DNA from 3 places in the Sunxiuqinia sp. sy24 genome. Region 2 is predicted to be linked to each of the others. Evidence: riboswitches for the same ligand, from Rfam matches in the RefSeq annotation. Region 2 holds a riboswitch; each other region holds the start of a gene.
What was found. Region 2 has a riboswitch for cobalamin ahead of ACUNWA_RS11290 (sirohydrochlorin chelatase). Riboswitches for the same ligand answer to the same signal wherever they lie in the genome.
Positions count from the first base shown of each region.

Region 1: it holds a riboswitch for cobalamin, as region 2 does, so the genes downstream of both, ACUNWA_RS12450 (TonB-dependent receptor) here and ACUNWA_RS11290 (sirohydrochlorin chelatase) in region 2, are expected to answer to the same signal.
Region 3: it holds a riboswitch for cobalamin, as region 2 does, so the genes downstream of both, ACUNWA_RS12475 (ABC transporter substrate-binding protein) here and ACUNWA_RS11290 (sirohydrochlorin chelatase) in region 2, are expected to answer to the same signal.

Region 1 is NZ_JBQYLH010000013.1:88,392-98,601, reverse strand. It holds gene ACUNWA_RS12455 (hypothetical protein) at 7-1,200, shown strand; cobalamin riboswitch at 1,306-1,503, shown strand; gene ACUNWA_RS12450 (TonB-dependent receptor) at 1,591-3,534, shown strand; gene ACUNWA_RS12445 (hypothetical protein) at 3,546-4,625, shown strand; gene cobU (bifunctional adenosylcobinamide kinase/adenosylcobinamide-phosphate guanylyltransferase) at 4,768-5,286, shown strand; gene cobT (nicotinate-nucleotide--dimethylbenzimidazole phosphoribosyltransferase) at 5,364-6,374, shown strand; gene ACUNWA_RS12430 (adenosylcobinamide-GDP ribazoletransferase) at 6,495-7,247, shown strand; gene cobC (alpha-ribazole phosphatase) at 7,259-7,813, shown strand; gene cobT (nicotinate-nucleotide--dimethylbenzimidazole phosphoribosyltransferase) at 7,819-8,886, shown strand; gene ACUNWA_RS12415 (cobyric acid synthase) at 8,955-10,210, shown strand, end outside.
Region 2 is NZ_JBQYLH010000011.1:137,000-147,209, forward strand. It holds gene ACUNWA_RS11275 (restriction endonuclease subunit S) at 1-549, shown strand, start outside; gene ACUNWA_RS11280 (type I restriction endonuclease subunit R) at 536-3,604, shown strand; gene ACUNWA_RS11285 (hypothetical protein) at 3,786-4,088, opposite strand; cobalamin riboswitch at 5,129-5,341, shown strand; gene ACUNWA_RS11290 (sirohydrochlorin chelatase) at 5,480-5,848, shown strand; gene ACUNWA_RS11295 (energy-coupling factor ABC transporter permease) at 5,848-6,600, shown strand; gene ACUNWA_RS11300 (energy-coupling factor ABC transporter substrate-binding protein) at 6,569-6,844, shown strand; gene ACUNWA_RS11305 (energy-coupling factor transporter transmembrane component T family protein) at 6,844-7,614, shown strand; gene ACUNWA_RS11310 (energy-coupling factor ABC transporter ATP-binding protein) at 7,604-8,446, shown strand; gene ACUNWA_RS11315 (cobyrinate a,c-diamide synthase) at 8,431-9,777, shown strand; gene ACUNWA_RS11320 (precorrin-8X methylmutase) at 9,756-10,210, shown strand, end outside.
Region 3 is NZ_JBQYLH010000013.1:100,299-110,508, forward strand. It holds gene ACUNWA_RS12465 (FecCD family ABC transporter permease) at 1-154, opposite strand, end outside; gene ACUNWA_RS12470 (cob(I)yrinic acid a,c-diamide adenosyltransferase) at 323-850, opposite strand; gene ACUNWA_RS12475 (ABC transporter substrate-binding protein) at 847-1,674, opposite strand; cobalamin riboswitch at 1,757-1,971, opposite strand; gene ACUNWA_RS12480 (hypothetical protein) at 2,051-2,380, opposite strand; gene ACUNWA_RS12485 (hypothetical protein) at 2,515-2,685, opposite strand; gene ACUNWA_RS12490 (DsrE family protein) at 3,098-3,445, opposite strand; gene ACUNWA_RS12495 (glycine betaine ABC transporter substrate-binding protein) at 3,615-4,499, opposite strand; gene ACUNWA_RS12500 (universal stress protein) at 4,523-5,443, opposite strand; gene ACUNWA_RS12505 (BCCT family transporter) at 5,484-7,103, opposite strand; gene ACUNWA_RS12510 (aminotransferase class IV) at 7,375-8,196, opposite strand; gene ACUNWA_RS12515 (B12-binding domain-containing radical SAM protein) at 8,372-10,210, shown strand, end outside.

The DNA.
Region 1 (10,210 bases), on a different contig from region 2:
AGTTCTATGCGAACAATACGACCGTTTTTTTGGGTAGCGCTGTTTTTGATACTCACCCAGGAAGCCCTGGCCTTGCCCGTTCATGAGCCGAGAGCTGAAGAGCGCGACACAACACTAGTCAACCAATTTCTGGGACTGTTTGAAACCCAGGAAGGAGCGGATATTCCTGAGGCTCAACGCTCCAAACGAAAGCAAGTGGATGGGCTTCTTAAAGCTCTTAGCCAACGCGATGGAAAACTGCAGTTCAATGGAGTGGCTACGGCCAGCGTTCAGGTAGAACCAATGACCGATGCCAATTATCAGGGAGTGGGCTCCTTTGATATTTTTGCCTTTACCAGCTTTGGGCCACATACCATTTTGTTTTTCGACCTGGAGGCCGTTGGTGGTGATGGCCCGGATCAGCTTATTCCGAACAGGAGTGTTTTGAATGCCGATGCCGGTTCCAGTCAAAGCTCAGAAGGAATTGATCACTTGGTGGTATTGGAGGCCTGGGCTGAGTTCCGGGCTCTAAAAGACTTACTGACTGTTAATGTTGGGAAGATTGATGTAACGAACTATTTTGATAATAACCTGCATGCCAACGACGAAACCAGCCAGTTTTTAAGCGGAGCCTTTGTGAATAGCATTGCACTGCCGGCACCGATGAACTCTCCGGGGCTCCGGCTGCGAACCTCCTTATTTAATCGGTTCTATATTCAGGTTGGATTAAATCGTTTCGACAATTCGGGCAATGACTTGATGCGCCATCATTTTAAAATTGCAGAAACTGGCTTTATGCTTTTCCCGGGCTCCAAATGGGAAGCCAACTTTCGGATCTATGGCTATGAACATCCGGCAGGCGGAAATAGCCAGGGCATAGGTTTTTCGGCTGATGAGCTGATTGCCGGAACCTTCACCGTATTTGGGCGCTATGCGAAGAATGAACGTAAGCTGGCTGAATGGTTTGGTGTGGAGCGGGCCTGGAGTGCCGGCATTGGTTTCAAACAATTGGTTCTGAATCGGGAGTTTAATGTTGGCTTGGCGTATGGCGATACCAAACTTTTTGGCGATGGCCAACGTGAAAGGCTGGCTGAGCTTTATCTTAGCAATCAATTTAACCAATGGGTTTATCTTTCCCCTCATCTCCAGTGGCTTGATGCGGCAAGTCCAACTCAGGACGAACATGTTTTACTGGGCTTGAGAATAAATTTTAGCTATTAATAGTTGGCCTTTTATTATTGGTTGTTCCTGCTTTTTTTGTTTCGGCTTTTAGCGAAATTGAATTGGTTGAGTTGAAAAAAAACTTCTCTGAAAAGAAATTATTCCTACATTTGCCACGGATTTGGTTCCAACGACTGTTTCGCAGTCGGGATGAATAGGGAATCCGGTTAGAATCCGGAGCTGTACCCGCAGCTGTAAGCCTTAATACAGTTTTCTGAACCCCATGCCACTGTTCTTCATCAGAACGGGAAGGCGTCAGAAAGCAAGGTGAGCCAGAAGACCTGCCAAAATCCATTTTGAATATTAACAAAAGCTTCGGGAATAAAGCTAGTGAACAATAATCGCGTATTTTTCACAATCTTATCCTAAGCTCATTCTACTAAATTAGAAATGAGAAGGTTTATTTTATTATCAGGACTTCTGGTCCTAGCTGTTTGTGAGCTTTATGCTCAGGAACACAGTCTTTCAGACACTATTTTGTTGGGCGAGGTAAACACCTATGCCACCGTGAAAAAGTACCAGGCCGGTGCTAAGTTGGAATCCATTTCAAACGATCAGCTGGACATTGCTCGTACAGGTACATTGAATGATCTATTGGGGCGGTTTACCCCGCTTTACCTAAAAGCAGATGCAGGTGGTTTGGCAAACATTCGTTTTCGTGGTACTTCGGCCGACCACACCTCCATTAATTTTGGCGGAATCAATATTAACTCCCTCACACTAGGATCGGCTAATTTCGCAAGTGTTCCCATGTATTTGTTTGATGGTGCGGATTTGCAATACGGCTCTTCATCAGCGGTCAACGGCTCTGGTTCTATTGGCGGGGCTGTATATCTGGGATTGAAAAATAATTGGACCAATGGTATTCGTGTTCAGGCAACTGAATCACTGGCTTCGTTTGGAGAACAACTATACGGTACCAAAGTATACGTCGGGAATGGTAAGCTTGAATCGGTAACCCGCCTGTATTATTTTTCCAGGGAGAATAATTTCAAATTTCGCTATCCTCAGGATGGAAAAGAGTATACTCAGCGGGGAGCCCGAATTGAAAATATGGGGCTGCTCCAGGAGCTAAACTACCGTTTTGATTGTCAACAATGGCTTAAAACATCCGTTTGGTTAGCAGATGACTGGCATGAAAAACAGCCTGAAATGGCGTCATCCATTGGAGATAACCTCGTTATTTCCGGCTTGGAAAATAAACACATCCGCTTTTGGTCGGAATATGAGAATCGCAATCATGCCGTTAATTATAAAGCCGGTATAGGCTATGTGCACGATGTACAGGTAGACGGCGGAAATACGACGCAGGAAATAAGTACGGAGCGTTTGGTAGCTGAGCTGGAAGCCAAGCAGGATATCACTACAAATTTTGGTTATAAAGCCGGGTTAAAGTATATGTATGTGGAGCCTGACGTATATTCCTACTCCGTAGATATGATTGATTATGAGCAACGCGCAGATGTTTATGCTTCGGCGTTTTATAAGGCCTGGCGAAAATTGAAATTGACATTGAACTTGCGACAACAGTTTGTGACTGATTTTGACGTCCCATTTACTCCTTCGGTTGGTGTCGAATACCGACTTTATACCAATGAATTCTCGATTGTTAAACTGAATGGTAATATTTCCCGTAGCTACCGTGTTCCAACCTTTAACGATCGTTTCTGGGGTACGCAAGGCAACCCCGATCTAAATCCGGAAAAAGGAATGAACTATGAGATGGGAATCCAATACCAGTATTGTTCCGACATTTTCCAGACTGACGTAAAGCTCAATGGTTTTTATATGGATGTTGATGATTGGATTGAATGGCGTCCAACCGGAACAAATGGCGATTGGGTGCCGGAAAACCGTTCTCGGGTCATTAGCAAAGGTGTCGAATTCGCATCAAATAGTGATTTGTTTTTAGGCCGCTATGAAGTCAATTATAGCTTAAATTACAGTTATAATCCAACGGAAATTAAAGAAGATGGACTTCGTAATTTAGTGGGTAAGCGACTAATCTATACTCCCGAACATATTGCAAACACCTTTTTGCAGATCAAATATAACGATTGGGGTTTGTTTGCCGATGCATCATTTACCGGAAACCGGCAAGTTGACTATAGTGGAAGCATCACTAGTCCAGAAGGTAATCTATTGGATGCATATGCCTTGTTGAATTGCGGAATCTCAAAGAAACTTACCATCCGGGAGCAGCCAATAGCTCTGCGCTTAAATGTGCGTAATGTTTTGGATACCGACTATCAAAATCAGCTGAACTATGCGATGCCTGGCCGCAATTTTCAATTGAGTTTGTCCACAGATTTGAAATTCTATAAAAACAATTAAATATATCTATTATGAAAAAATTTGTAAAATTATTGCCCTTTTTCTTGGCCTTGTTAGCCTTGGTTTCTTCTTGTTCGGATGATGACGATATTATTGATCTGTATCCGGATGAGTTGGTGAAAGGTGCTTATATCTTGAACTATGGCGGCTTTTCGAATGATGCTGCATCAATTACCAAATATGATTACGAGGCCGATAAACTGACACCCTTTTACGATCAACAACAAAATAATGGTGCGATCATGGTTTCTGCTCCTCAGTGGGTTTACCAACATGACGATCGTGTTTATGTAATGGCTAACGAACCGGATCGCGTACTTGTTTATGATCCTCTTTTTGTTGGGCAGGATACAATTACCACCGATATTGTAAAACCTCGTAACTGCGTTGCTTCCGGCAATTACCTATACATTGCATGCTGGGGAGGTGAAGTGTGGAATGATAATTCAGTATCCTATATCGCCAAGTATAATTTAGTTACCGGTGAAGTAGAAAAAAAGATTGCTTTGCCAGGCGGTCCCGAAGGTCTTGAAGTTGCGAATGGTAAATTGTACGCAGCCTTAAACTACAAGAATGCTGTAGCAGTAGTTGATTTGAAATCAGAAGCAATTTCGTATATCGAAACCACGGCTGTTTGTTCTTATTTAGTAAAGGATGATTCGGATAACCTGTACGTTTCTCTTGTTGGAACCTGGAGTAATCCGAGTGAAGGAGCTGGCCTTGGCTACATTAATACTAAAACAGATGAAGTCTCTATTCACCCGTTGACCATGACGTCATCTTATGCTAGCGTAATGGCATTTAACAAAGATAAAACCAAATTGTATGCGATTGGTGCATCTGGTTATCCAGTGGTTGGAGGTGTTCATGTGTTTAATACATCGACAAAAGCATTTGAAGAGGAAACTTTGGTTAATGGAGTTACCGGGATTAAAGGTATTTCTGTTAATCCAGAAAACGGTGATATTTATGTTTTAATTGATAATGGTAGTTCGGTAAACGGAACCATGATGATTTACTCGGAAGATGGAGAATTAACGGATACCAAAGATGTGGGTGCATCTCCGGCTATGGCGCTTTTTTTAGATTAGAATAGATGCAACTTGTTAAGAAAATCAGGTAGTTGTATTTGAGCAGGAGGGGACTGGAATAGCAGTCTGCCTCTTGTTTTGTTTTTATTCATCTTGCCAAACAGGCAGATGGAACGTTTAAATTCCGCAAATTGAATAAGCTATGGCAACAATCACATTTATTACAGGAGGTGCCCGGTCGGGAAAAAGCAGTTTTGCTCAGCAGTTGGCCGAGTCGCAATCCGGCTCACCGATTTATCTGGCAACAGCCCGCATTTGGGACGAAGATTTTGCCCAGCGGGTGAAGCGGCACCAAAACGACCGTGATGACCGCTGGCAGACACTGGAGGAAGAAAAGCTCTTGTCAAGGTATGACTTGACGGGGAAAACAGTTTTATTGGATTGTATCACCTTGTGGCTGACCAATTTCTTCCACGACAATGATTATCAGCTTGAAGTGGCCATGGAAGCGGCTAAAGCGGAATGGACCAAGTTTGTCAAGCAAGATATGAACCTGCTGGTAGTGAGCAACGAGCTGGGCATGGGGGTTCATCCTGAAAATGAAATGGCGCGTAAGTTTGCCGACCTGCAAGGCTGGATAAACCAGTTTATTGCCCAACAAGCCGGCACGGTTTATCTGATGGTTTCCGGCATTCCAGTCAAAATAAAGGAAGGCGCATAAGGCGCTTTGTGTGAACGATTGACTGGAGACGAATAGATGAATGTTTACTGAATGAAAACCAATAATTTTAGCAACAAATGACCTTAAATTTAAAAGACCAATTACAACATAAAATTGACCTGAAAACCAAACCATATGGTGCTTTAGGACAGTTGGAAAGCATTGCTTTACAGCTGGGGTTGATTCTGAACACCCTTTCACCCAAACTGGAAAAACCGAGCTTGCTTGTGTTTGCTGCCGACCACGGACTGGCCGATGAAGGCGTGAGCCCTTATCCGAAGGAAGTGACCTGGCAAATGGTGATGAACTTTTGCGGAGGCGGAGCAGCCATCAATGTTTTTTGCAAGCAAAATGGCATTGATTTGAAGGTGATTGATGCTGGGGTGGATTATGATTTTCCTGCAGAACTTCCGATTACGAATGCTAAAATAGCTCGCGGATCCAGGAACATGATGAACGAACCTGCCATGAGCCTGGAAGAATGTAAGCTGGCTATGCAGCGCGGCGCTCAATTTGTAAAGGAGGAGGCTGAAGCGGGATGCAATACCATCGGATTTGGCGAAATGGGCATTGGCAATACTTCGCCCTCGTCGCTGTTGATGCATCGTTTTATGAAACTTCCCATTGAGCAGTGCATCGGCAAAGGGGCAGGAATGACGGGCGATAAACTGGACCATAAAGTAGCCATTTTGAAGGCAGTTTCTGAAAAGTATAATCCTCAATCGGCCCTGGAAACTCTGGCCACTTTTGGCGGACTGGAAATTGCCATGATGGTGGGAGCCATTCAGGAAGCCCGCAAGCTTGGTATGGTCATCCTGATTGATGGATTTATTGCAACTTCCGCTACCTTAGCGGCCATTCAGTTTGATGAGTCGGTTCGCGAAAACTGTATTTTTTGTCATGCCTCCGAAGAACAAGGACACCTGTTGGTGCTCGATTTCCTGCAAGCTAAACCGGTGTTGAGCCTGGGCATGCGCTTGGGAGAAGGTTCCGGAGCAGCAGTTGCCTATCCGGTCATTCAGGCGGCAGCTACTTTTTTAAATGAAATGGCTAGCTTTGAAGATGCCGGGGTTTCGAATAAAGCCTAGTAGGAGAACAGATAGAGTTGGGAGGCGCAGAGCTGAGGTTGAAATTTGAACTTTGGGGCTTTTCTTGCGAAACTCGAACGTGTCTGAAAATCTAAAGTCTAATATCCAGTGTTTTAAAGAATGAAAGAGCAAATCAATCTGTTTTTAACAGCAGTCATGTTTTATACCCGCATTCCTGTATCTCGGTCGCTGGGGTTTTCCAATGAACGCTTAAACCGTTCTACCCGCTATCTGCCCTTGATAGGATGGATTGTAGGTGGAATTGGGGCAGCCGTGTTTTATGGATTGAGTTTCTTGCTACCCTTGGAAGTGGCCGTTTTTCTGAGTATGCTGGCGACTATTTTTGCAACTGGCGCTTTTCATGAAGATGGCTTTGCCGATTTTTGCGATGGTTTTGGAGGCGGTTACACGCGTGAAAAGATTTTCACCATCATGAAAGACAGCCGTATCGGAACCTATGGAACCGTTGGTTTGATCGGTATGTTGGGAACCAGGTTTCTGGCTTTGCAAAGTCTGCCAGCCCAAATGATTCTGCTGGCTTTGCTTGCTGGTCATGCTTTTAGCCGGCTGATGCCCGTAATCATTATTTTTACCAGTTGGTACTCTCGCGAAGATGAACTCAGCAAAACCAAGCCCATCGGCAAGCGTGGTCAGAACTCTGATTTTGTGATTGCGGTGGCGTTTGCCCTGTTGCCGATGGGCTTGCTGCCATGGCAGTTGATGGCAGCTGCTATACCGATTTCACTGTTAGTTACTTTCGTATTCAAAAAATACATCGAACGGAAGGTTGGTGGGTACACGGGCGATTGTTTGGGGGCCTTACAGCAGTTGATTGAAGTGGTGTTTTATTTGTGTTTGCTGGCTGTATTATGATTTTTGTTTAGATGAAACTCATTGCAATTCGACATACCCGTGTAGCTGTTCCTCCGGGAATTTGCTATGGACAAACCGATGTGCCTCTGGCAAACTCGTATTCTGAAGAATTGGAGCATGTGAAAACAACCCTTGCAGGGCAGGCATTTGATGCTGTTTATTGCAGTCCGCTAACCCGATGCCAAACACTGGCGATGGATCTTTTTCCAACAGAAGACATTCGTTTCGATAAGCGCTTAGTGGAGTTGAATTTTGGAATGTGGGAGATGCAGGATTGGGATACGATCAGCAAAATGGCGGAAGCCCAAAAATGGTTCGATGATTTTGTTGAAGTAAGGTGCGCTGGGGGAGAGTCTTTTCTTGATCAGATTAATCGTACAATGTTCTTTTTGGAAGAACTGGCTCAAAAACCTTACAGGCAGGCGGCGATGGTGACTCATGGTGGGATCTTACGTGCGCTGAATTGTCTGCTGAATGCCACAGCTCCCATAGACGCCTTTCAGACTAACGTTGAGTATGGGCAGGTGCTTACTTTCGACTTGAATAGTTTTACAGCAAATAGATAAATGTGATGCGACAAGCCAATTTTGAAATTCCTGAGTTCAATCAAGGTTTACGGGAAGCCATTCAAGATAAACTGGATAATAAAGCGAAGCCTGTTGGTTCACTTGGGCGGTTGGAATCGTTGGCTATACAGGTGGCCTTGATTCAAAACAGTCTGACACCAAAGCTAAGTAATCCGGTGATGTTGACCGTGGCTGCTGACCATGGGATTACAGCGGAGGGCGTGAGTCCTTGTCCGGTTGAAATAACCTGGCAGCAGGTGCATAATTTTTTAGCTGGCGGCGGCGGAATTGGCTTGCTGTCGCGTATATATGGCATGGACTTGCATGTGGTCGATGCCGGTGTAAATTACGATTTTCGTTCTCACCATAAATTGATTGATGCTAAAGTGGCTAAAGGATCCCGTAATTTCTTGCATGAGCCGGCAATGACCAAAGAAGAGTGTATGCAGGCTTTTAATAACGGACGAAAGATTGTCGCTTCATTCCACAATCAAGGAACCAATATCATTGGCTTTGGTGAGATGGGTATCGGCAATACAACGCCTGCTTCGGCGTTGATGTCAATAATCTGCAAACTTCCTGTTGAAGACTGTGTGGGGCCGGGAGCCGGACTTAACCGAGAGGGAGTTTTGAATAAGTACCGGGTGATTGAGCAGGCTATTCAAAAGCACGGCATTTCTGATTCCGCCCTTGATAATCTGGCTCGTTTTGGAGGATTTGAAATTGCTACCATTGCTGGGGGAATGGTCGAGGCAGCTGTACGCCGGATGGTGATTCTGGTTGATGGTTTTATTACGACTGCGGGCTTGTTAGTGGCACAGGAATTAAATCGAAGGGTACTTGATTACTGCATTTTCTCGCATGTATCGAACGAGCAGGGTCATCAGAAAATGTTGGCGTATATGAATGCTGATCCATTGTTGAGTTTTGGCTTACGCTTGGGAGAGGGGACAGGTGCTGCATTGGTCTATCCGATGGTACAGGGGGCTGTCGCTGTTCTTTCAGAAATGACTTCGTTTGATGAGGCGCAGGTGATAAATACTAGCCATATCAAATTTGAAACACAACAATAAGAAATAGACTTTGGGTTTTTGCACTTTTGCATGAATCTTTGGATTTATAAATTTTGGAATTGCAAGAAATGGAGAATAAAAATAGCGTGAAGCTTAAACCTTTGATGGTTGTAGGGACTGGCTCTGATGTTGGTAAGTCGGTGATTAACGCGGCCTTTTGTCGTATTTTTAAGCAGGATGGTTATGCGCCGGCACCGTTTAAAGCGCAAAACATGTCGCTAAACTCGTATGCCAGCGAAGAAGGACTGGAGCTGGGACGCGCACAGGCGGTGCAAGCCGAAGCCTGCGGTATTCCGTGTCTGAGTGCGATGAATCCCATCTTGTTGAAACCCACCAGTGCTAAAAGTGCACAGATTGTTTTAAATGGGAAGCCGATGGGCGACCAGTCGGCCCGGGAATATTTTCTGAAAACCGATCGCGATTTTCTGTTTTCGGAAGCGATGAAAGCCTGGCAATCCTTAAACGAGAAATACAACCCTATTGTGATGGAGGGCGCGGGAAGCATCTCTGAAGTTAACTTGTGGGACAAAGACATTACCAACATGCGGGTAGCGCTGGAAACCGGGTCGCCAACGATTTTGGTGGCCGATATTGACCGGGGTGGGGTGTTTGGCAGTGTCTACGGTACCATCAAGCTATTGCCTGAAGCAGAGCGGAAGTTGATTAAAGGAATTCTGATTAACAAGTTTCGGGGGGATATCAGCTTGTTTGATGAAGGACGAACCATGCTGGAGGAATTGACCGGAGTTCCGGTGATAGGTGTGGTTCCTTACTTTAGCGATATTCATGTGGAGCAGGAAGACAGCGTAGTGATTGACTATAAACGGGGAAGCACCGAGGTTGGTAAAATCAATGTGGCCGTAGTGTTGTTGCGGCACATGAGCAACTTTACCGATTTTCATATGCTGGAGCGCATGCCTGATATCAACCTATACTATTCGGCTCATGCGGCAGAAATTGCCAAGGCTGATATCGTGCTGGTTCCTGGCTCGAAAAATACCATTTCCGATTTAATGCACCTGCGTGAGCGGGGCTTAGCGAAAGCGATCATTCAGGCCTCGGAAGCCGGCAAAGGTGTGTATGGCATTTGTGGCGGCTACCAAATTTTGGGAGAAGAAATTCGCGATCCGGATCATGTTGAAGGCGATGTGGAAAACATGCCGGGCTTGGGCTTGTTGCCGGTAATTACCACTTTGAGCAAAGAAAAGCGGACAGAGCAAACCCACTTTCATTTTCAGAATCGGGCCGATGTTTGCTCCGGTTATGAAATTCATATGGGACAAACCAAACGCATGGGTGCCGCATCGCTTTGCTGCCTGGAAGA
Region 2 (10,210 bases):
CTAAAATCTTTAAACAGAAGAAGAATACCATTGAGTGCCGAAGAAAGGAGTAAAATGTCAAAAGAGTTCCCTTATTATGGAGCCTCGGGCATTATAGATTATGTGGAAGATTATATTTTTGATGAAGACCTAATACTTATAGCGGAAGATGGAGCAAATCTATTGAGCAGATCAACACCTTTGGCTTTTATTGCAACAGGTAAATACTGGGTAAATAATCATGCTCATATTTTGTCATCTGCCCCTGAAACATTCGATTATTGGTCTAATCTATTATGTATTATAGATTATACTCCGTGGATAACAGGTGCAGCACAGCCTAAGTTAACAAAAGAGAACCTTGGGGGTATTCCGCTACCAAAACCACCGCAAGAAGAACAACTACAAATATCTGATTTCATAAATAGAGAACTCATCAAATATGACCCTTTAATCGAAAAAGCAAAATTGAGCATTAATCAACTCAAAGAATACCGTGGAGCTTTAATCACTGCAGCTGTAACAGGCCAAATAGATGTAAGAAAGGAGGTAATTGATGAGCATCCATAAAGAAATAGAATTTGAAAAAGCAATAGAAAGGCATCTGATTGATAAGGGTGGGTATGTTAAAGGCAACCCCAATACTTATGATATTGAAAAAGCGCTTTTCCCATGTGATGTTGTAGATTTTATATCCAAAACACAAGAGCAAAAATGGAAAGCTTTGCAACAACTGTTGGGTAACCAGGCTGAAGAGACTCTGATTAACGACCTTTGTAAGCAATTGGCATTAAAAGGCGCATTGCACGTGTTGCGCCATGGTTTTAAATGCTTTGGAAAAAAGTTTCGCCTTGCGTTTTTTACACCCAATAGCAAATTAAATGAACAGGCCTGGGAAGATTATAAAAACAACATTCTTACCATTACGCGCCAGGTTCATTTCAGTCCTAAAAATCCAAATCTTTCGCTCGATGTTGTTTTGTCCTTAAATGGGTTGCCGGTGGTTACCATGGAGCTGAAAAATCACCTAACAGGCCAATCCATTGATAACGCCATCCATCAATATAAGGTTGACCGGCAACCAACTGAACCTATCTTTAAATTTAAGGAACGTGCATTGGTGCATTTTGCAGTCGATACTGATTTGGCATCAATGACTACCCGATTAGCAGGAAAGGATACGTTCTTTTTGCCATTTAACAAGGGATTTAATAATGGAGCCGGTAATCCTCCCAATGAGGATAATTACAAAACAGGCTATTTGTGGGAAGAAGTATTAGTAAAAGATTCTTTGTTAGATATCCTGGCGCGTTTCATGCACCTTCAGGTAAGTGAAACCAAAACAGTAACTAAGAAGGGCATTATCCGAAAAACGAAGGAAACCATGATTTTCCCTCGCTATCATCAGTTGGATGCCGTGAGGGATTTGGTTGGTAGTGCTAAACAGAAAGGTTCAGGGCATAACTACTTAATACAGCATTCTGCCGGTTCCGGCAAGTCCAATTCCATTGCCTGGTTAGCACACCGATTGTCAAGTTTGCACAATGAACAGGATGAAAAAGTATTTGATTCAGTCATTGTTATTACCGATCGCCGAGTTCTCGACCAACAGTTGCAAGATACCATCTATCAGTTTGAGCACAAACAAGGTGTGGTTCAAAAGATAGATGAGAATACGCAGCAGTTGGCTAAGTCACTTTCAGGAGGAGTGCCCATCATTATTTCTACCATTCAGAAGTTCCCATTCATTGCGCAAGCCATCGAAACCTTGGAGAAAAAGGGAGAGCAGGTTAAAATAGATACTGCCGGTAAACGTTTTGCAGTTATTATTGACGAGGCGCATAGTTCGCAGTCCGGTGAAACTGCCATGGAATTGCGCAAGGTCTTAAATAAAGAAGGCATTCAGGCAGCCATTGCTGAACAACTATTGGACATGGACGAAGATGATCTATCTGATGAAGCAAAAGAAGCCTTATTGAGAGAGATGTTAAAGCGCCCGCAGCAAAAGAACATCAGTTACTTTGCCTTTACTGCTACACCAAAATTTAAAACGCTTGCTGTTTTTAATGAACCAGGTAAAAACGGAAAAGCACCTTTCCATGATTACAGCATGAAGCAAGCCATTCAGGAAGGCTTCATTATGGATGTATTGGAGAATTACACGACCTATAAAAGATACACAGGGCTTTTAAAGAATATCAAAAACGACCCGGAAGTACCTAAAAAGAAAGCAGCTCTGGCCTTAACCCGTTTTATTGATTTGCATCCGCATAACATCTCGCAAAAAGTAGAAATCATTGTGGAGCACTTTATCAACTCAACGAAGCATTTATTAGGGGGAAGAGCGAAAGCAATGGTTGTTACGAAGTCGCGTTTACAGGCCGTAAAGTATAAGCTAGCTTTCGATGAATACATTAAAGAGCATCAGGAAAAAGAAAAGCATCTGCCTTTAAACGAAAAAAGGTATACCGGCATAAAATCATTAGTCGCTTTTTCAGGTTCAGTAGCTGACCCGGATAATTCAGATATATCCTACACTGAAACAAGTATGAATAATGGGATTAAAGAATCCGAATTGCCCGAAAAATTTGATACCGATGAGTACCAGGTCTTGTTAGTCGCCGAAAAGTATCAAACTGGTTTTGATCAACCCTTATTGCATACTATGTATGTCGATAAACGATTATCGGGTATCCAGGCCGTTCAAACCTTATCTCGATTAAACCGCATTGCCCCAGGTAAAGAAAGTACCTTTGTGTTAGACTTTGTGAACGAGCGCGAGGAGATTTTTAATTCATTCAAACAGTATTATACTGTTACCGAAAAAGGAGATGATGCCGATCCTCATACATTATACCGCTTACAACATGCGTTGCAAGAATATCAGATATATACAGATGACGAAATCACGGCATTTTGCAATGTATGGTACAAAAATCGTCAGGAGCCAACACCAGGAGACCATAAAAAAATAAATAGTGTCTTAGATTTAGCTGTAGAGCGTTTTAAAGGCTTGTATGAAGAGGAACAGGAAGAGTTTAAAGGGAAATTAATAAGCTTTAGACATCTATATGGTTTTCTATCACAGATAATTCCGTATCAGGATTCCGACTTGGAGAAACTCTATACTTACTTGAAATTTTTGCATTCAAAATTACCCAAACGGCAGACCGGCAAATATGAACTTGAAGATGAAGTTGTTCTGAAATATTATCGACTACAGAAGATAAGTGAAGGAAGTATTAATCTTGAGGCAGGTGAAGCAGAGCCCGTTTATGGTCCTGATGAAGTTGGAACAGGTAAAGGGCAGGATGAGCATGTGCAGTTATCAACTTTAGTAAACAAGCTCAATGAACGCTTCGGAACTGAATTTACCTTAGCTGACCAATTGTTTTTCGACCAGGTAATTGAAACTGCTTTGGAAGATTTTAAAATTAAGGAAGCAGCCGAAGTAAACACCTATGAAAACTTTATGCAGTTTTTCGGTAAGATGTTAGAAGGGCTATTCATTGACCGAATGGAAGGTAACGAAGAAATCTTCACCAGGTTAATGAATGACGATGATATGATGAAAGTAGCGGCTCAGCATGTTGGTAAGGATGTTTATAATCGGGTAAGGAAGTAATTCTGTTTTTTTGAATAAAAGAAGATTCAAAGACGTGAATCACCTTGGTACAAAAATAGCAGCATCTTAGAAATGCTGCTTATACCCTATCTTGTCGAAACAGGGATAATAGAAGGTACTCTACCCTGTTCAACACGCTCATAAGCATTCTATTCCCAATTTACAGGGGAAAATCATTGATTTAAGTTGACTGAGCTAAACTCTCTTGAGTTGCTTTTGTATTAAGTTCCGCCAGTTCCTTTTCGAGTTCCGCTATTTTAATCTCTTTTTCAAGGCGATGGATTTTCGCATCGTTTGGAAAAAGCAGCCCCCAAGAATAATTGAAAAACAATATAAACGGGAAGATAAAAGCAGCCCAATAGTTTAATATTTTTCCGAGTGGCCAACCAATCGGCATTTCAAAGAAAAATTTAGAATAAATGATATACCAAACAATAATGCCGATCATCGAAATAATTGTCGTTACTAAGTGTAATATTTTCATGGCCTATTGGATTTAGAAATGCTTGCATTTATTTTATTCAACTCAGCTTTTAATTTAACCGATCTGATTTTACTTTTCAGCTTATAAATCTTAAGATCAAGGTGGAGAGAAGCTAGTTTGTATGAACTAAAAATTACACATAGCGCAACAAAGATTCCGATGAATTCTATTGTGTCGAACCAACCATGATAATACAAGATTGCCAGCATGTCAAAAAACAAGAATACAGCCAACAAAACAGACAAATACCTTATTAGCTTGATCATCTTACTCATAACTATTTGATTTAATAGAAAAAAGATACGGAAAAATCCCAAATAGATAAGTATTTTCAGTTGCTTTATATAGCCCTCTTCAATGGCCTCAATAATCAGAAGGAAGATAATTTGTCTGTAAAAAGATGCATGGTAACACCTAGTAGGTCGACTTCGGGTAATCATCAACTAGAGAAAATTGCTTTCGAAGTCCCACCCCCTACTTTAGCTCGATCTTGAGTTTCATAAAGATAGGCATGGCCCTTGGCATTGAAACAGGCCGACAGCCGAGAACCGGTCAGAATGTTGCTTTCTTATCGAATATTAATCAACCTTTTTAAATTTTAGGACAATGGAAACAAAAAAGATCCCTTTAACAGAGGAACAAGTTTTAGCCATGCAGTAAATAAAAGCAATGCAAAAGGCCGCTTTCGGAATTGCCGAAGCTTCAAAAGTTACCAAAATTCCAATTTCCGAACTAACCGAAGTTTTAAACTACATGGCACTAAACCATTTAAACCGCATTCGGGAAATACCGCTACCAAAACAGACCGAGAGTTAATCCCGGCTTTGTGAAAAATGTGAAGAATGTGAAGCCGTGAAAACATCTTTTTTTTACGGTACATTCTTCTAAAGTAGATTGAAATAGAAAACGAATCTAAATTGTCAGGCTGTTCACTCAAATAGTCTCTATTCCTCAGATAGATAAGAAAAAATCAGCTATTCAGATCTTTTTTTGAACAATAAATTTCCACCATTGGCATACTGTTGTAAATCGATTTTTATCTATTTTTGCTACCAGTTGGTGGATTTCTCTTTATCAGGAGAAACCTTAATATGGGAATCCGGTGCTTCTGCAACAGAAAATTCCGGAGCTGTACCCGCAGCTGTAAGTCCATAATCAGTTTTTGAGAACACTTTTGCCACTGTTTGGTTTTCCAAACGGGAAGGCCTCAAAAAAGGACGAGCCAGAAGACCTGCCAATTGTGAATTACAATGCTTTCGGGAATAAAGGCGAATGGACACCAACTTTTGGCATTCATTTACAAACTTTCTTTTTCTGGTTTCGAAACAGTTTTCGTAGCTATTTTCCGGGCATTGCGTTTGATGAGTTTAATAATTTTAATAAACAGAAAAATGCAAAAGCAAGCGGTTATTATTGTTGGCCATGGTAGTAAATCAAATCAGGCAGTTGAAGATTTCAATTTCATTGTAAAATTGCTGAAAGAGAAATTGAATGAGCGAACTGTATACGGAGCTCACATGGAGCTAGCATCACCTTCGCTGGAAGAAGTTGTTGGCGAAATTGCTCATTCAGATATCAATAAAGTACTTGTTATACCCTACTTTCTGTTCAACGGAAATCATATCAAAGAAGATATTCCGGAAATTCTGGCACAACTGAAAGAAAAATACCCCCATTTAGATTTTCATTTTGGCAAACCAATTGGCCGCGAACCATTGATGGCTGAAATCATGTACCGAAAAGTGCAGGAGATTGCCTAATGACAAAGAAAAAGCTTGCCTATCTGGGGATCAGCCTTTTGTTTCCGGGTGTTGCTAACAGCATGCATATTGCCGAGGGATTTTTACCGGTTTCGTGGTGCATGGGTTGGTGGATCGTTTACCTGGCTGTTTTAGTTGCCGGCTTCTCCCGGCTAAAGACGACGATTGAAGCTCATCCGAATGCCAAATTGCTTTTTGCGGCAGTAGGCGCTTATGTATTCATATTAAGCTCATTGAAGTTGCCGTCCATCGCCGGAAGCAGTTCTCACTTAACAGGTATTGCTCTGGGAGCATTGTTATTTGGTGCATCGAGTATGTCGGTAATCGGATTGATCGTGCTGCTGTTTCAGGCACTTCTGCTTGCCCATGGTGGTTTAACAACATTAGGGGCCAATGGTTTCTCAATGGCGGTTTGCGGCGCTTTTTCGGCTGTTTGGGCTTATCGTTTTCTGAAAGGAGTAAAAGCACCGCAATGGCTGGCTGTTGGCGGAGCTTCATTCGTTTCGAACCTGGTTATTTATAGTTGCACCTCAGCCCAACTGGCTGCAGCCTTTGCTGATTCTACCGCAACTTTTGGTAGCAACCTAATTAGGTTTCTATCCATTTTTGCAGTAACGCAGCTCCCCCTGGCCTTTATTGAAGCCATTTTTACTGTTTTGGCATTTCGTTACATACAGCGAACAAGTAAAGCAGAAATTGAACAACTCAATCCGAATCTTTATGAAACGAAAAACAATCATATATCTGCTTAGCGGCTGTCTGCTGGTATTGCTGATCCAGTTTTTTGCCACCGAGCTGTTCCCCGGTTTTACGGGAACTGACGATCAGTCCGTTGAGCTAATTGAGCAAATAGCGCCAAAGTACCAGCCCTGGGCCAATCATTTACTTGAGTTTGATCAGCCCTGGGCCGAGCCTGTACTGTTTGCACTTCAGGCAATAATTGGCCTCAGTGTAATTAGTTATTTCATTTGGAAGCAAAGCAAAAAGAAAGTTTAATGTGGATTACTGAAATCTATAAACACGATCATCGTTTGAGCGAGCTGTCGCCAACGATTCGGGCCTTATACTGGGCTCCGGCTATGGTTTTAACATTGGTTTCGGACTCATTTTACTTTAATTTTACGATGTTCCTGATGGTTAACCTGTGCCTGCTGTATGTCAGTCGGATTCGCTTATCAAATTTGGCTCGTCTGTATCGGATTCCGATCGTCTTTATTCTGGTCGGAAGTATGGCGATTGCCCTGGAGATTCCGTCAACTAAAGCATTCGTCTCTTTTGGCAAGCTGTCGATTGGCTTTTCATCTCACGGAATACAACTGTCATCCTTACTGGTAAGTAGAAGTTTAGCGCTAATCAGCATCATGTATTTTATGGTTCTAACCAACACTATATCTGAGCTTGCAGAGCTAATGCGAAAGTTTAGGATTCCCGCCTTGCTGATCGATTTATTCGTCATCACTTTTAAGTTTATTGAAAACCTACGGAACACCGGTGTTGAAATGCATCGGGCTCAAAAATGCCGCCTGGGATATTCCCAAAAGATGAAGCGCATTCCACTTTTTGCCGGCTTAATGGCAGCGGTATTTCATCAATCTATGAAAAACGCCAGGCAGCTCGAAACGGCCATGCAGGCGCGTTGTGCCGGAGAAAACTATTGTTTCTTGCAAGAAGAAAGACCTTTTGCGATCTCTCAGTTACTAATACCAGTTGGTCTGGCATCGATGTTGGTCTTTCTGCTTCTAATTTGCGGCAATTATGGTTGGTAGTCTGATTGAATTAAAAGTAGCAAGCTATCGCTACCCCTCTGGTAAACAAGCAATAGCCGAAGTTGATCTTGCACTTCCTGAAGGCAAAAAAATTGCGTTGATGGGTGCCAATGGCGCCGGAAAATCAACGCTTCTGCTTTTGTTGAATGGAATTTACAAACCCACGAATGGTGAACTCCACTATCGGGGAAAACAATACCGCTACAACCGGAAAGCTTTGCAGGAGTTGCGGCAAAAGGTGGGCATTGTATTTCAGGAAAGCGATAACCAGTTGGTGGCTCCATCGGTTTACGAGGAAGTAGCTTTCGGTCTTAGCAATCTGTTTTCAGATAAAAAATGGATTCGGGAACAAGTTGAAAAGTACCTCGACCATTTCGATCTACTGGAATTGAAACATCATTCGCCCCATCAGTTAAGCTCTGGCCAAAAGAAACGGATATGCCTGGCATCAGTTTTAGCCATGGAGCCAGAATTGATTATTTGTGACGAGCCAGCCTCAAATCTAGATCCGCAAAGTTCTCGTGCCACCTTTGAATTACTCGATGCCCAAAATAAAAAAGGGAAAACACTGCTCATCTCAACGCACGACGTGAATCAGGCCTACGTTTGGGCCGACCTGGTAATTCTGCTGAAAGAAGGTGCGGTACTCAGTATAGGATCACCCAAACAGGTGTTTAGCGATGCTGAAACATTGGCGGAAGCAGGATTGGAACAACCCTTATTGGTCAAGCTAGCCCGAATGCATCAACCAGATATGAAAGCCAAAGAGCTTCCTGAAAATGAAGCCGAATTAGTAAACAGACTAACAAAAAAATTATGCACGGATTTATAATAGCTGGCACAAACAGTGGATGCGGAAAGACAACAGTCACCATTGGACTGATGGCTTTACTGCAATCAAAAGGAGTGCAGGTTGCACCTTTTAAAACCGGTCCCGACTATATCGATCCGGCCTTTCACCGACGCGTAACCGGAGTGCCATCGTACAACCTCGATAGCTTTTTATTGAATGATAATTGCTTGCAACACCTGTTCCACACGCACACTGCTGACAGCGATATTGCTGTGGTTGAAGGTGTCATGGGCATGTACGATGGGTTGGGAAAAGAGGGCTCAGGTTCAACCTGGCAAATGGCGCAAAAACTGAAATTGCCTGTCGTTCTTGTGGTCAACTGTAAAGGACTTTACCAATCGGTCATCGCAATCATTAAAGGATTTGCCGAACTAAAAAATCCGTCCTATGTGCGAGGCGTGATCTTGAATCACGTGTCATCCAAAGCACGGTTTGAATTTCTCCAAACACTTATCGAAGAGGAAACAGGCATTGCCTGCATTGGCTACCTGCCTACCCGAAAAGAAATCGGGCTGGAAAGTCGTCATTTGGGTTTGATACAGGCCAATGAGGTTGATACGCTTCCCCGTAAAGTAAATCTTCTTCGGCAAACAATGGAAGAAACCATCGATATTTCAACATTGTTAAAAGTTACCGAAATCGGGCAACCTTCACCTGTTGCAATTGATCTTCCGGATCTGGATTTATCCGACCTGCACATTGGAGTGGCCCACGATAAAGCATTCAGCTTTTATTATCAGGATAATTTGGAGTTATTGGAAACGCTGGGAGCCACATTGTATTATTTCAGCCCATTGTACGACTCTTGTCTTCCTTCCGCCTGCAACTGCTTATACCTCGGTGGGGGTTATCCTGAAGTATTCTCCGCAGAACTACAGCAGAACAGAGCTTTGATGCAGGAAATCAAGCAAAAAATCGAATCGGGCCTGAGTGTTTATGCAGAGTGCGGCGGATTAATGTATCTGACAGACAGCATCATTTCGCTGGAAAATGAAGAAACGCCCATGTGTGGAGTTTTTAATGTTTCGGTACAAATGACTACCCGGCTACAACGTTTTGGTTATGCGCAAATCAACTATGCCAACACAGTTACGCCCTGTCATGAATTTCACCGGTCTCAACTGGTTCAAAAGAAAACACACAAGAACTACACAGAAACTTATCATCTGAGCAAACCCAACAGATCCGTTGAATGGGAATGTGGTCTTAGTCGCGAGAATTGCCTCGCAGCCTATGTCCACGTGCACTTTTACTCCAATTTCGAATTTCTAAAAGCAATTAGTACACTATGGAAAAAAGCAACTACGTGAATTTAAATCCAATGGGAATTGAAAGCGACAGCATGGAGATTATTTCCAGGGAGCTTTCGCACCTTCAGATACCGGAGCAATACGACTCCATCGTGAAGCGGGTTATTCACACCACTGCCGATTTTGAGTATGCACAGCTGTTCGAAGCCCACCCTGATGCAGTTGAACTCGGCAAAAAGGCTTTGCTGCAATCCTGCCGGATTTATGCGGATACCAGCATGATCGTAGCCGGAGTAAGTAAGCCTTCATTACAAAAACTGGGTTGCGAGCTGCAATGCTTTGTGCACGATGAAGAAGTTGTTACAGAAGCCAAAGCACAAGGAATTACCCGTTCCATTTGCGGGATCAACAAGGCCGTTCAAGACGATCGCTTTCGCATTTTTATAATCGGAAACGCGCCTACAGCACTCGTTCGGTTATGCGAGTTGTATGC
Region 3 (10,210 bases), on a different contig from region 2:
CTTCATCGCCACCATGCAGCAGCATCTGCCAAATTTCAGCCACACTCAGCTTCAGCTCACCAACTGACAGGGCAATGCCCACCGAAAACAATAGGATGGCGATTAAGGCCAGCACAGCCACAATCCATTTGATATATTTTCCTTGTCCGATCAATGTTTCTTTTTTTAGTTCATTCGCACGCCAATAAAATTAGGTGTACCTGCGCAATTCAGCACGCCTGCTTTTCTTCTTATTATTCCATTCTAAGAAGTGACTAATTTCCTGACTTTAAAAGCACTGCGAAAACCAATCCTTCTTATTGCTTAGCCGGGCGGGGGCTTTTTAAAACTCAATGCCTTTCCGACTGGGAATTCCCTCGTCGAACGGATGTTTCACCTTGTTGATTTCCGACACGTAATTGGCCTTTTCAATCAATCCGTCCGTAGCGCCGCGCCCCGTTAAGACCAGCTCCATCGTTTCGGGTTTCGACTCGATAAAGTGAATCAGATCAGCTTCGTCCAAAAAGCCATCGCGTACGCAAATCAAAATTTCGTCCAGAATCATCAAGCCAGGCGATGCGGTTTGGCAATAAGCCGACAGATAAACCAGCGCCTCTGCCACCTGCTGACGAAGCATTTCCGAGGTCACCGACTTATTGAAACCCGGATGCCCATCGGTGAATCCCATAATGGTTGCTCCCAGTTTTTTCAGGCTGTCAATTTCGTGATAGCCATACAGCTCGGGGCGCTTCATAAAGTGTGCATACACCACCTTCAAATCTTGTCCTAAAGCCCGAGTTGCCAGACCTACAGAAGCAGTCGTTTTTCCCTTGCCCGTTCCGGTATAAATATGAACCAATCCTTGTTTCATTGCTGATATATTTTGGTGATTAGCTCGTCCAATGCCTCTACAAACGACAAAGGCGTTGGACTGCACGCCCTGTCGGCATCCATTATGAAAATCTGTTTTTTCTTCACAGCACTCAAGCTCGGATAACTCATCCACTGTTCCTTTTCCTCTTCTCCAATCATGCCCATCAACACCACCACAACGATATCCGGATTTCGAATAAGCACCGACTCGCGGGTAATACTACCAATGGACAGGTCAGCCGCAATGTTCTTGGTGTTCGACAGCCTCACAAAGTCGTTCATAAACGTATTGGGGACGACCGAAAACAAAGGGTTAGCGCCAATCTGCATCATCATCTTCTGCGAAGGAGCATCAGCAGGTATCTTCTGAAGGATTTGCTGCATATGTACTTTGGCATCGGCAATCATTTTTTCAGCTTGCTGCTTTTTCCCAATCTTGTTCCCCAGTTCGATAAACTGGCTGCAAATCTCTTCAAACGAGCGCGGTGAATCATACACCAGCACGTCGACCCCCAGTTTTTTAAAGGTGTCGATGGTTTTGGGTTTGGTGAGCGAAGTGGTAATGACCAAATCGGGTTGAAGCATCACCGCTTTCTCGTAATTCACCTGGATAGCCGAGGCCACCACTTCTGCCTTGGTTCCACTTTGCAGGGTGCAGTAACTGGTGCATCCTACCAACAAGTCCTCAGCACCGAGCAGGTACAGGTTTTTGGTCAGCGAGGGAGCCAGCGAAATAATTCGCCGGGGTGCTTGTGCTTGGGTCGAAAACACCGCAACGACCAAAAAACCAAGCGTTAACAAATAACTCGAAAATTTCTTCATTCTACATTTTGGGCTTTGCGCCTTAGAGAAATCGAATTGGCAGGAACCATGTTCCCGACGATCTTTTTTCCCGAAGATCCGGTTAAACATTCTGTTGCTGGCAGGTCTTCTGGCTCACCTTTCTTTTTTGAGGCCTTCCCACCCCGGAAAACCGGGACAGTGGCTGGGGTTCAAAAAAGATTTCGCAAGGCTTACAGCAGCGGGGACTGCTCCGGATTCGCACCGGATTCCCTTATTAAGGCACTTTCTGATAAACAGAAAGCTAGCCACCACAACACCCGCAAAAGTAGAAAATAATTTTGGGAAAGGGGGAATTCAACCCAAGAGAGAAATTTTTGAGCACCAGGATTACCCTAGCAGTCGCCTTCTGTTTGTTTCAATTTTGCAGAATAATCACGATCAGATCGATGAAAAAGTGAAGCAAAACCGCATAAGCAAAGCCAATCCGAATGCGAACGTAGGAGAACACAAATGCATAAACCAAAAAGGGAAGAATAAGCAGCGGCCAAAAGAATAGCTGCTCAGCAGTTGTCAGATCAAGAGTAGGTAAATGCAGAATAGCAAAAAGCAGTGCCAGCGAATAAAACAGATACTTTAAAGCGTATTCCCAGTTCTTTTCAAACCAATTCGAGTGAATATTTGTCTGAGCCAGAGAAAAATAAATTGGAATAGCAATAAAGAGGTAAATGAAAGAAGTTTGAGCCAAAAACTACTGTAAAAATCAGAAGGTGACAGCAGGTAAGTCCCCACGCTTTTATGGATGATGAAACTCACCAAAAGAGCAATAAACCAATCGAAATAGCGCTTATTGAATCGACTCAAGACCAAACGAAACTGGGCCTATTCCAGCAAACCAGCCATTAATGGAATCAGGAAAGAAGCAAAAAAGATATCGGTTGTGTTGACGAAATAATCTGGAATTAAATCAAACTTATTCACCTTGCAGATAATTCCCAGCCTTTCCAGAATCATCTGTGGAATAGAAGCTACCTGCAGAAAGAATAAGGTCAAAAAATAGAATCTGAGTGTTAAGAGCAGGCGATTTTTAGTGGTCCTGGAAATAGAGTGAGTATCCGGGCGTAAGATTATGTCAACAAAGGACCAATTCTACCGAAACTTTGGTTTTCGCTTAACTGCATTTGCTGCAACGGTTCCTGATAATTGATTTTTTTCCTGAATATCAGAAGACTTGGAATTTATCTGTCTGTTCTTCAGCTCCTCCCGGGCAACCACAATAGCTTCTGGAACAAAGTCTTCCGGGTAAGTCAATCATTCCCTCAATTCGGATTCACTGAGTCGTTGAACTGACTCTGCAAAATAGTTACGCATGGTATTAGCTTCGGTTCTGGCCTGAGTTAACTTATCTTATTCCGATCTCACCTCACAATATAATAAATTTAAAAATATTATCTCCTCCGACAAACTACAGATTCACCACCTTATCGGCTACTTTCTGCAGTTCAATAATATCCATCATGGTGCCGGCCAGGCCAACTTCAGTTTTTCCGATAAGACCGAAATGATTTAAGCAGGTTTTACAAGCCATGAGCTGGACTCCCTTCTGCTGAAGCTCTTTCAGAATTTCAGTGACCGGAGAACCACTACGGAGGAGTTGAACTCCCGCATTGTAAAAGACAATTACCCTCGGCAGATGGGTTTCTTCGCTCAGAAGGGTCAGGTAGTTGCTGACCAACAAAAGCCCCAGCGATTCATCGCCGGCTCCCATGCCATTCTGCGTAATTTGTATCAAGGTATTTTTTAAGCTTCCCACTGTATGTTTCGTTTGATTATGAACTTCGATTCGCTCCTATCTCTTCAGAATAAGGTGCCTTTCCTCTGAGCGTAAGATGCCAGTAAAGGTAAATCTTCCTTCCGTTTTTCACTAAAAAAAAAGTCAGCATCAACTAAACCATGGAATCACTTTTTCTAATTTTGTTGTCTTACATGATCTTTTTTCGTTCGGGCTTCAGGTTTTTCACCCACTGGTTGACGATATAATCGTTTTTACCGATCCACACGCGCACGCCTTCTTCGGGATCCACTTCACTGTTCATCGCATCAATCAGGCCGTTAATTTGCTTTTCAGAAAGCTGCATGCGCTCGAAAAATCGCACCACATGCGGCAGTCGTTCTTCTATTCCGGAAGTTCCCAAAGCATAAATATTCTCCCGATCGCCAAAAACGTTCAGCGGATCATCCAGAAATTTTAGCTCAAAACGTGCAAACAAGCCATGGGGCTCCCAGCCCGTGATGACTACCTCCTCGCGACGTTTATAGGCTTCAGTAAGCTGACTAATCATTTCCTGCTCCGACAGGTTTTTCAGTCGAACCGTTTCCAGCTCATATTGCTGCAAGGCGTAACGTGCTTGATACATGATGCCAGCTTCTGCTTCAATACCAATAATCTCAACATCAGTTCCTTTAAAATCCTCCAGCGAGTTGTAACGACTGTAGGCCGGCACCACCAGTCCCGTGCGGGCATGCGGGTAAATGATGCCCAAACGCTCGATCGAATCACCATGCGACTCCAGGTAATGGGCGTGTGTTTCGGGCAACCAGGCATCAGCAAAAATATCGGCTTCACCCCTTGCTACTTCGGCATAAGCCGACTCCACATCGGTCAACTTGGTTTGCACCTCAAATTCCATTCGCTCCTCAAGCAAGACCTTTGCCAGGGTGGTCAGCGCCACTGCTTCCGACCAATCGGTATAAACCAGTTTCACCGTCCAGTCTTGTTCGGGCTGTTGCCGGGGTGATGTACTACAAGCACTCACGATGAATACAATAAGCAAGGAAAGTACTACTATTCGAAATTGAACTCTCATAAGATCTGAATTTAAGCCATTAATTAATCAAAAAGCGCCTCTAAAAAGCCGAGGGTTTGCTTGCGGTCTTTCACAATCATCACTGGAATATTTTTCTCCACTTCAGCTAAATCTTCCGAGGTCTGGTCAAGAATGACATTAGCCAGATCTGACTTTATTTTTGATCCGATCATAATCAGATCAGCCTGATTAACCAGTCCATGATGGTAAAGCAACTGAGCTTCATCGTAGTTTTTATCATACTGAAAAGAACAAGGAATCGCTTCGGGATCCAGCTTCAACTTCTTCATAAATTTCAGGTATTCTTTTTCACCATGTTTTCCCATCTTCAACTGCAAGCGTTCTTCATCTTCGGGCGAATAACTAGGAAAATGGCTAATTGGAATCTTATAGGCATGGAGGGCAAACACCTTTGCCCCGGTATGTTGGCTTAAGCCAACGGCTGTAAGCATGGCTATTTCCGACATTTTTGAGAAATCGATGCGCACCAGGATATTGTCGATTTTAGGAAGGGCCGTTTCGCTTGCCAAAATAACCGACGAAGGTGTTAGTGGCATGATTCGCCGGGCCAGAGCACCTCTTCCGAAGTAACCCACTTTTTTCCCAAACAAGGTCAAGTTGATTTTCTTATCGCGTGTAAATTGTAACAAGCTGTCGGACTTGATGCCCTCCAGCACCACCACCTCCGTAATAATCTCCTCCGAATGCGGAAAACTACTCGCCAATTTCTCTTCCAATTCCTCCTGAATAATCTTGCTAATCGGCTGCTTGAGATCCGGAAACTCACTCAAAATTTCACGGGGTAAGTCATAACGTTGCAACAAATGAAGAAAATAGATTTTTTGAGCATTCGTCTGTTCCACCAAGTAGCTCGCATAGTTAATCAGAAAATCATCCATCTCGGTCAGGTCCATGCACACCAGTATGTTATCCAATCTTTCCATAATTCTATTCGCTAGTTGTTAATATTCAATCGGTAAAACACTATTTCGATTCTCTTTTTTTCAGAATATCGACTATAATTCTTTGGTAATCCTTTTGCTCTTTCTCCCTTAGTCGTTCCATCATCTCAACATGCTCACCCCGCAGCCCCTTCAACAGGCTATAGGCAATAGTGATCAGGATAACAGCAAAAGGCAGTCCGGTGGTTACTGCCGCTGTTTGCAGGGCCTGCAGGCCGCCACCTATCAAAAGAACCGCTGCGATGGCTCCCTCGGTCAACGCCCAAAAAATACGCTGAGCAACAGGCGCATCCAGCTTTCCTCCAGCCGTTAAGCTATCAACGACCAACGAACCGGAGTCGGAGCTGGTGACAAAAAAACTAGCTACCAGAATAACGCCAACCATCGACGTAATGGACGAGATTGGAAACTGTTCCAGCAGCACATAAAGCGAGGTCGATACATTTTCTTTTACCGCACCGGCAATATCTGCCAGACCATTCAATTCCAGGAACATGGCACTTCCACCAAAGGCCGAGAGCCATAAAAAAGTAAGCAAAGAAGGTACGATCAATACGCCTAAAACAAATTCTTTGAGAGTCCGTCCACGCGAAATACGGGCGATAAACATGCCCACAAAAGGCGACCAGCTCACCCACCAAGCCCAGTAAAATACCGTCCAGCTGTTTTGCCAGTTCGATTGCTGATAGGTCTCTGTCCAGAAACTCAACTCAAAAAAGTTCTGCACATAACTCCCCAGATTCTGAACAAAGGAGTCGACGATAAACAAGGTAGGCCCGACCACGATAATAAACAACAAAAAGAGCCCAGCCAATACAATATTGATTTCACTCAATCGCTTCACCCCAGAGCCCAGTCCAGCCACAACAGAACCAGTAGCAGCAAGCGTGATTAGGGTAATTAAAATGACTTGGGTGGTAATGGTATTGGGTATATTAAACAGGTGTGCCAAGCCCGCACTGACCTGCTGCACGCCCATCCCCAGTGAGGTAGCCAATCCAAAAAGAGTGGCTACCACCGCCAGTACATTGATAATCTTCCCGATGGGCCCGTTTATCCGACGCCCTAACACGGGATAAAACACGGAACTAATGGTTAGCGGCAATCCACGGTTGAAGGTAAAAAAAGCCAGCGCCATGCCTACCAAAGCATAAATACCCCAGGCATGCAGCCCCCAGTGTAAAAAGGTAAGCTCCATGGCTACCCGAGCCGCCTCCACCGTTTGCCCCTCAGAGGTTGGCGAACTAACAAAGTGGTTCATGGGCTCGCCCACGCTCCAAAACAAAATACCAATCCCCATTCCTGCACTAAAAAGCATGGCAAACCAAGCTGCCTTCGAAAATTCGGGTTTGGCATTCCGGCCTCCGAGCCTGATTTCCCCATATTTGCTAAAGGCGATATACAATACAAAAACAAGAAAAAAGTTAACCGCTAACACAAAGAACCATCCGCCCGAATCGGAAATGGCATTCTGAATTTTACCAAATACTTCTCCCATGGGCTCCCCCACAATCAGCGTAACTGCGATAAAAAGAACGACCAAAATAGCCGATGGCCAAAACACAGGAGCATCAACATCAAAGTATTTTTTCGTTGATTTTAACTCGGGATTAATCTCATACTTTTCTTCTTGTTCTGCCATATTGTTCTATTTTAAGATTTACATTGTGACCAACTAGCAGGAAGTTACTTTAGGCTTTTCTGTCAAGATAAGAAAACTGAAAGGCTAATGCAAACATCGGGGAGAGCAATTGATTTGAAAATGAGCGCTAAGCCCCGAAAAAAGGCACTGGCAGCAACAAAAAAATCCGATCATTATTCAACGATCAGATCTTTTCCCCATGCTTTTAGGCAATTCAACCAATGCATTGAACCGCAGCAAAATCAAAACAACAGTAAGCAACACTTAATCTTTATTTTCCATATTGCTGTTTGAGCAGCAGAAACGCCTCCATCACTTGCTGAGTGATTGGTCCTGGTATTCCGTCTGCCACAGGATTCGCATCCAAGGTGGTAACCGGCATAATGTGCTTGGTCGTGCTCGATAAAAATACTTCATTGGCTGTCAGCAAATCTGTCAAAGGTAATTCCGCTTCGGCATACGGAATTTGCTGCGCTTTCAGAATCTCCAGCACCAACCCACGGGTGACACCTTCCAGCACGTTTTCAGCGGGCGTTATAACCTTCCCCTCCTTGACGGCAAAAAGATTACCCCGCGAGGTTTCCTGCACCGTTTTTCCATTGTGAAACAACACATCCACTACACGAGGATCGGTCTGTTCGTTCATCCAGTATTGGCCTGCCAAATAGTTCGTTGACTTAGCCTCAGGAAGAAATCGATCAAAAGGCTTCAGCACTAAACGAACGCCATCAGTGTAAAACGAAGTGGGATAATCGGGCATTTGAGTTGGAAAAACATACAATGCGGCCTTGTAGCTTTCCTTAAAAGCGGCCTCATGGGGCAAAGCAAACAGCTTGATGAACCCATTTTTCAGTTGGTTTCGCTCAATCAGCTCTGCAATCACTTCAACCAAATGCTCATCGAAGTCCGTCTTGATCTTCAGCAACCGCATGGTTTTTAAAAACCGAGTCACATGCCGATCACCATAAAAGGGTTTCCCCTGAATCACCTCCAGAAATTCAAATGCGCCGTAACCGCGGTTAATCGAAAGACTGGTAATGGGAATACTGATTTCCGCTAAGGTGCGATAGCTACCGTTGTCAAATCCAATCATAGCTTGAAAATTTATTGCAACGAAATTACAAAGGATTATTTAGTTTCCAGGCTATTGGCAAGAGAGGATTTCACTTTCAACCAGCTTCCTAATCAACGAGTTTTAAAACCACCTTCCATCATCAAATCAATCTTTCCATGGTTTATATTACTTTTACGAATCTAAATATTTGAATGTGAGTCAAAAAATACTTTTCATCACGCCACCGTTTACTCAACTGAATACGCCGTATCCAGCAACAGCCTATTTAAAAGGCTTTTTAAATACGCGTTCCATCGCTTCAAACCAGTGCGACTTGGGGATTGAAGTCATTTTGGCCTTATTCTCAACCTCGGGTTTAAAGTCACTTTTTCAGCGAATTGAGGCGGATGAGCTCGAGTTATCAGCCAATAGTCAGCGTATTTTTAATTTACGCGATGAATATATCCGAACTATTGATCCGGTCATGGCCTTCCTTCAAAATAAAAACAGCACCCTAGCCCATGTTATTTGCGAAGGAACCTACCTGCCCGAAGCCGCTCGTTTTGCTCATACCGAAGACTTGGACTGGGCTTTTGGCACCATGGGCATCCACGATAAAGCCAGACATTTGGCAACCCTTTATCTTGAAGATCTTTCCGACTTGATTGTTGAAGCAGTAGATCCTCACTTCGGTTTTAGCCGCTATGCCGAACGACTGGGCCGGTCAGCCAATACGTTTGACGAACTGCACGACTCCCTTTTGGCGCCTGACAGTTTCGTCGACCAGTTACTGACCTCCTTGCTGCAGCAAAAAATGGAACAGTATCAGCCGACAGTCGTGGCTTTTTCGGTCCCTTTTCCCGGCAATTTATACAGTGCCCTAAAAAGTGGTCAATGGTTAAAAAAGCACTATCCAGAGGTTAAACTTGTCATGGGCGGAGGCTTTCCGAACACTGAACTACGTTCACTTTCTGATCCACGCGTTTTCGATTACCTTGATTTTATTACACTTGACGATGGTGAGGCTCCCACGCTGTTACTGCTTGAGCATCTGGATGGCAAACGGGACGCCGACCAGTTAAAAAGAACCTTCAGGAGTGACGATGGAAAAGTGATATACTGCGATGGAGCTGTTGAAAAAGATATTTTTCAGGCCGATGTGGGTGTTCCCGATTATTCTGATTTACCACTTGAACACTACCTCTCCGTCATCGAGATTGTAAACCCCATGCATCGCCTGTGGAGTGATGGGCGCTGGAACAAACTGACCCTGGCACACGGCTGTTATTGGGGACGTTGCACCTTTTGCGACACTTCGCTCGACTACATCAGACGCTACGAGCCCAGCAGCGTAAAACTCCTGTGCGACCGCATAGAACAACTCATCGAACAAACCGGGCAAATTGGCTTTCACTTTGTAGACGAGGCGGCACCTCCAGCCCTAATGAGAGCCCTCGCTCTGGAAATCATTCGCAGAAAGCTAAGCGTAGTTTGGTGGACCAACATCCGGTTCGAGAAGAGTTTTTCCTATGACCTATGCCTGCTCCTGAAAGAGTCTGGCTGTATTGCCGTGTCTGGCGGACTGGAAGTTGCATCCGACCGCCTGCTTGGCATGATTAACAAGGGAGTAAGTTTGACCAAAGTAGCCAAGGTTACAGATAATTTCACTCGGGCAGGAATCATGGTGCACGCCTACCTGATGTATGGTTTCCCGACACAAACCACCCAGGAAACCATCGATTCGCTGGAAGTGGTTCGCCAGTTATTTGAAGCCGGCGTGATTCAGTCCGGCTTTTGGCATCAGTTTGCCATGACTGCCCACAGTCCCGTTGGACTTCATCCTGAAAAATTTAAGGTGAAAATCCAAAATACAACCGTGGGTACATTTGCTAACAATGATCTGATTCATATTGATTCAACAGGTTGCAACCACGAGCTTTTTAGTGATGGACTTAAAAAATCGCTGTTCAATTACATGCATGCCATTGGCTTCGATATTCCGCTTCAGGATTGGTTCGATTTTAAAGTGCCGCGCACCAAAGTACATCCCGGC